One region of the Halotolerantifilum yawarlongkerapense genome, then DNA from elsewhere that is predicted to be linked to it. Evidence: predicted binding sites of a transcription regulator. Region 1 holds the regulator's gene; the other holds the start of a gene.
The links. Region 1 encodes HrcA, which represses chaperone genes, less so after heat shock. Its sites were predicted from a motif close to TTAGCACTCNNNNNNNNNGAGTGCTAA; they were not measured.
Positions count from the first base shown of each region.

Region 2: the regulator HrcA is predicted to act here: its motif matches at 1,849-1,875, upstream of ACULM0_RS07105 (co-chaperone GroES).

Region 1 is NZ_CP199719.1:986,090-989,308, reverse strand. Features, by position in the region: gene lepA (translation elongation factor 4) at 1-36, shown strand, start outside; gene hemW (radical SAM family heme chaperone HemW) at 44-1,150, shown strand; gene hrcA (heat-inducible transcriptional repressor HrcA) at 1,258-2,286, shown strand; gene grpE (nucleotide exchange factor GrpE) at 2,306-2,854, shown strand; gene dnaK (molecular chaperone DnaK) at 2,873-3,219, shown strand, end outside.
Region 2 is NZ_CP199719.1:1,462,670-1,465,888, forward strand. Features, by position in the region: gene groL (chaperonin GroEL) at 1-1,439, opposite strand, end outside; gene ACULM0_RS07105 (co-chaperone GroES) at 1,467-1,736, opposite strand; gene ACULM0_RS07110 (ArsR/SmtB family transcription factor) at 1,915-2,262, opposite strand; gene ACULM0_RS07115 (hypothetical protein) at 2,351-2,548, shown strand; gene ACULM0_RS07120 (EAL and HDOD domain-containing protein) at 2,577-3,219, opposite strand, start outside.

The sequences.
Region 1 (3,219 bases):
TTCCTCGCGGTGCTCAAGTTCGACGAGAGCAAGTAGGTCGCGTATGCCGGGCATCTACGTACACGTTCCCTACTGCAGGGCGCGATGCGGCTACTGTGATTTTGCCTCTACCGCGGCGCTCAATTCCATGGATCTCTATCTCGAGGCCCTCCTGACGGAGGCCTCTCTTTACAGGGGGAGGATCGATACACCCTCGACCCTTTACATCGGTGGGGGAACGCCCAGCGTTCTTGGTCCAGAGCGGATCAGGCGTTTGGTGACGGGTCTAGGAGAAGCCTTCGATCTGTCGCAACTTCGGGAGTTCACTGTGGAGGTGAACCCAGAGTCGGCAACGGAAGCATTCTTGGTGGCGCTGCGTGAGGTGGGGGTCGATCGCTTGAGCATCGGACTGCAGACTCTGGATGAGGCCTTGCTGCAGCGACTCGGCAGGTTGCACGATCGGGAAACCTTCCTCGAGGTCTACCACCGAGCACGGAAGCTGGGCTTCGAGAACATCAGCTTGGATCTGATGATCGGTCTTCCAGGACAAGATCTGAAAATGCTCGATAGGACGCTCGACGAAGTGATCGAGCTCCGCCCAGAGCACATTTCCGTCTACAGTCTGAAGGTGGAGCCAGGGACACCTTTTGATCACGAGGGTGTTGTTGAGGAGGAAGAACGCGATCGTGAGATGGACCACCGTGTGGAGGCATCTTTGTTGCGTGCAGGATACGCTCGCTATGAGCTCTCGAACTATGCACTGCCCGGACGCGAGAGCAAGCATAACACCGGGTACTGGCGTCTGGAGCCCTACCTCGGGCTGGGCTTGGCATCCCACGGAGATCTCGGAACCCATCGGTACGCCAACACGTCGGATCTAGCCCGTTACATGAAGGAGCTGACCGTTCACGAGACCCTACCGATTGTTGAGCGTGAGAAGATCGATCGCAAGGAGCGCCTGTTCGAAGCGATGATCCTGGGACTTCGGTTGCAGGAGGGTATTGATCTCAGAGAGATGAAAGAGCGGTACGGCATCGATCCCCTGGCGGGCAGACGCCGTGAGGTGGAGGAACTTATGCGCGATGGTCTGCTCCTTCGCGAGGGGACACGTCTGCGCCTCACCTCCAGGGGGAGAGACCTGTCCAATCGCGTTTTTATCGTTTTCCTATAGGCCCCAGGGCCTTTTCTTTTTGCCTTGACAAGGTCCGGAGTGCATGTTATCTTATGTACAGAGGTATTAGCACTCGACATACCTGAGTGCTAACAGGAGATGATCTTATGACGATTGACGAGCGGAAACTCCGCATTCTAAAAGCCATCATCGATGATTTCGTCAGCACGGCTCATCCGGTTGGTTCCAGGACACTGGCTAAAAAATATGAACTGGGCGTGAGCTCAGCCACGATCCGGAATGAGATGGCGGATCTCGAAGAGCTCGGCTACTTGACCCAGCCGCACACATCGGCAGGGCGCATCCCATCCGAACTCGGTTACCGTTTGTACGTGGACAACCTGATGAAACAGTCGCTTCTGCGCAGCGAACAGAAGGAACTGGTCAGAAGTCTGCTCTCCAAGCGGGTGATCGAAGTAGAAGATGTGCTCAAGCAGTCTGCCAAGATCATGGCGGAACTGACGGGTCTGGTGAGTTTCGTCACCTTGCCTCAGTTTTCTAAGAGTAAGCTGGAGAATGTGAAGCTCGTCAAGATCGACGACCAGAAGGTTCTGATCATCCTGGTCTCGGACAGTGGGATCTATAAAGTGAGACCGCTTCCCCTCAAGGGTACGGATCAGTTGATTCTCGATCAGATATCGAAGTACCTCGTCAATGTGTTCTCCGGGGAATCCTTCAATGGTATCAAGATGGTCAAGCTCAGTCAGCTCAAGGCGAGGCATCCGGAATACGCCCCGATCATCGATTACTTGATACCGCTTTTGAAAACTCTTCTTTCGGAGATGGATGATCTTGACATCACTTACGATGGGACGAACAACATTTTCAACTCCCCAGAGTTTCAGGATGTGGTGAAGGCGCGGGCCCTACTGGAGAATCTCGATGGCGAGAGTGAGCTCAGCCGGATCATCCAGAGTATCGAAGAAGAAGAAATCAGCATACGGATCGGTCAGGAGATCGGTCACGAGGATTTTGATGGGTGTTCGATCATCACGGCCAAGTACCGGTTCAACGACGAGGTACGTGGTACGCTGGGGATCCTGGGGCCCACGCGCATTCGCTACGGTTCTGCCGTGAGCGTTGTTGAATACATCCGCGAGACTCTCACGGACATTTTCGCGGGCATATATTTATAGTAAGGTGGTGAAGGTTTTGATGGAAGAAAAAGAGAAGGTAAAGGACATCGATCGTGAAGAAGCGGCCGAGGTGGAACAAACCGATGTCTCGGGAGAGACAACGGAAACAGCAGAGGAGACGAGCGATCTGGGTAAGTTACAGGCAGAGGTCGACCGACAAAAGGATGCTTTCCTGCGTTTGAATGCAGAGTTTCAAAATTTTAAAAAACGCACGGAAAAGGAAAAAACGGATATCTACAAATTTGCGAATGAAAAGGTCTTTCTCGATTTGCTCGAGGTGATGGACAATGTTGAGCGTGCTGTACAAGCCTTCGAGGCAGACGAAGAGGAGAATCCGTTCTTCGGTGGGCTTCGACAGATCAAGAAGAGCTTTCAAGATATTTTCAACAAATACGGTCTCGAGCGGATTGAAGCCGTCGGGGCACCCTTTGATCCAGAACTGCATCATGCGGTGATGACGGAGGACGCGGAGGACGCGGACTCGGAAGTGGTCATTGAAGAATTGCAAAAAGGCTATACGTTGAACGGCAAAGTCATTCGACACGCGATGGTAAAAGTCGCGAAATAACGAAGGAGGAAATGAATCATGGGAAAAATTATAGGTATTGACCTCGGGACGACCAACTCTTGTGTGGCGGTCCTAGAGGGTGGAGAACCGGTTGTTATCCCCAATGCGGAGGGTAACCGTACGACACCGAGTATCGTGGCCTTCACGAAAAAAGGTGAGCGACTGGTAGGGGAAACGGCCAAGCGCCAAGCAATCACGAACCCCGATCGCACGATCGCATCAATCAAACGTGAAATGGGTCATGATTTCCACGTGGAGATCGATGGGGTCAGCCACACGCCACAGGATATCTCGGCGATGATTCTGGCCAAGTTAAAGGCCGACGCTGAGAGCTACCTCGGTGAAAAGGTGAGTGAAGCGGTCAT
Region 2 (3,219 bases), 480 kb from region 1:
AAGGCGTCGAATCCGAAGCCATCCTTCTCGTGCTTCACCCGCTCGACGACTACCGAACCCTCTAGGCCAGCATTTTGAGCAATCTGACGGACCGGCTCCTCGAGGGAACGCGCCACGATCATAGCACCGGTCTTCTCGTCCTTCTCTAGCTTCTCGATCAACTCGAGCACGGGCTTGAGGGCTACGAGCAGAGCCGTACCACCACCGGGCACGATGCCCTCTTCCACAGCGGCACGCGTGGCATTCAGCGCATCCTCAATGCGGAGCTTCTTCTCCTTCATTTCCGTCTCCGTGGCTGCGCCCACTTGGATCACGGCTACGCCACCGGCCAGCTTGGCCAATCGCTCCTGGAGTTTCTCTTTATCGAACTCAGAGGAACTTTCGTCAATCTGCACGCGGAGTTGACGCACGCGCTCGTCAATGAGGGTTTTTTCACCCTCGCCATCGACGATGGTCGTGGATTCTTTGTCGATCTTGACGCTTTTGGCGCGACCGAGCATATCGATGGTGGCAGATTTCAACTCGTAACCGAGCTCTTCGCTGACCACCGTACCACCGGTCAGCACGGCAATGTCCTCGAGCATCGCTTTGCGGCGATCGCCGAAGCCCGGTGCCTTGACGGCGATACACTCAAAGGTCCCGCGGAGCTTGTTGACCACCAGCGTGGCCAGGGCTTCGCCCTCGATGTCCTCGGCGATGATGAGGAGCTTCTTGCCCTGCTGTACGATTTTCTCGAGCAGGGGAAGAATTTCCTGGATCGACGTGATCTTCTTGTCGGTGATCAGGATGTAAGGTTCATCGAGGGAAGCTTCCATCTTCTCCGTATCCGTTACCATGTAGGGGGAAACGTAACCGCGATCGAACTGCATCCCCTCCACAACTTCGAGGTGTGTGCCAAAGGTTTTCGATTCTTCCACGGTGATGACGCCATCCTTGCCAACCTTGTCCATGGCCTCAGCGATCAGTTCCCCGATCTTCTTGTCGGCGGCAGAGATCGAAGCGACATCCGCAATCTCCTCGCGGCTCTCGATCGGCACGGAGATTTCCTTGAGCCGTTCTACGGCTACTTCCACCGCTTCGTTGATGCCGTTTTTCAGAATCATCGGGTTGGCGCCGGCTGCTACGTTCTTGAGGCCTTCTCGCACGATTGCCTGGGCGAGGAGCGTAGCCGTCGTTGTGCCGTCACCGGCTACATCGTTTGTCTTCGTGGCCACCTCTTTCACGAGCTGGGCGCCCATGTTCTCGTACTTGTCCTCCAGTTCGATTTCACGCGCGATGGTCACACCATCGTTGGTGATCAGGGGAGAACCGAATTTCTTATCGAGGATCACATTGCGGCCCTTGGGACCGAGCGTAACCTTCACTGTATCCGCCAGTTTGTTCACGCCTTTCTCGAGGCGTCTTCTGGCGTCTTCTGAAAACTTGATTTCTTTAGCCATCTTGCATTTTCCTCCTTCGTAAGCGTGTTAGTCTACAATGCCGAGCAGGTTGGCGATTTCGATGATCGTCACTTCTTCGCCTTCGAATGTCACATCGGTACCGCTGAACTTCTTGAAGATCACGCGGTCACCCACTTTGATCCCGTCCTCATCCTTGATCTCTGTTCCGAGCGAAAGGACCTCTGCCATTTGCGGTTTCTCCTGTGCTTGTGTGGGGAGCACGATTCCGCTGACCGTCTTTTCCTCGGCCTTGAGTTTCTTGATGACAACTCGTTTTCCCAGTGGTTTGATGCTCATAGATGGTACCTCCTTTAAATGATTTTATCTGACCTCACCTCTGTGGAGACGAGGCACATAGCGCTTTCTATAGACAATGATAGTACAAAGGCAATCGAAAATCAAGAGTTTTTTAGCACTCATTTATTAGGAGTGCTAACAACGTCCGATCATAACAAAACACGGCGAACAGAAGGGTTCAACCGTGTTTGAGGTGATGAAGACCGATCTTGAAAATTGTCTCCACGTGGTCATCGTCCAAGGTATAGTAGATGACCTTCCCATCACGACGCCATTTCACCAGACGGGCGTTCTTCAGCACGCGGAGCTGGTGGCTGACCGCCGACTGCTTCATATCGAGCACATAGGCCAGGTCGCAGACGCAGAGCTCTGTCTCTGTCAAGATCGATATGATCTTCATGCGGGTAGAGTCTCCGAGCACTTTGAAAAAATCTGCAAGTTCATAGAGATCCGTTTCTTCAACAAGCTTTGCCTTTGCCTTCTCCACTTCATCCTCGTGGATGATAGTACAATCGCAGGTGGGCATCCTGATCACTCCTTTCCTATACTATCCCCTGTTTAGACTCTTCATAAAGTGCGTACATATGAAATAACGATAGAAGGGAAGTGAGTCCATGCAACTCTATGCTATTAAACTGGTCAACCAACACTTCATATGCCTGGCAGACAGTGTCGAAGAAGCACGAGAACTGCTGATCGATCGCTACCACGATGAACTGACCGACTACATTGATATCCAGTACATCCGGCCGGAGCACTTCGAGAGAGTCAACCTGAAGCTCGATGAGCCCGGTGTCATCAACCTGCCCTGAAGAGAGCACCCGATCGAAAGATCGGGTGTTATTCTTTTTTGAACACCTGATCGGCGAAAGTGATGGCCACGAGATATTTCTCGAGCACCGATTCTCCCCGCTCCTCGACCCGCTCGAGCTGTGATACGATCAATCCCCACTCGCCTCGCTCGTAGCTTTTACAGAAGCTCAGCAGGTCCTCAAGAAGGCTCCCCCCTCTGTGCTCGAGCGCAGCACGCACATCCTCCGTGACATTGATCTTATCGAGCACCACCGCGAAGGGACGATCCAGCAGGACGTCGAGATGACTGAAGAGCCCGAGCATGAAACACTCTTCCTTCCGACCGGCGAGCGAGAAGAACTTCGCCAGGCTCTCGAGAAACTTTGCCCGGACTAGGGAGCTCTTGATCAGCTCAGGTGGTTTGCTCCCCCCGAGGTCGCGGAGCATCAGTAGCATGATCCACTTGCGAATCTCCTTGAACCCGAGGAGCGTCAGCGCGTTCTTCACGCTATTGATGCGGTTCCTATTCGCAAAGGCCGGGGAATTGACCAGTGTCAAGAGCCGGTAGCTGAGCGATGCATCGTAGCCCACGGTGTTCGCGATCAAATTGAAATCCGGCTCCTCCCGCGATGCCTCTTCATAGACCTTCAGGTAGATGTTGCTCGAGACATCGAACTCCTTGGCGCTCATC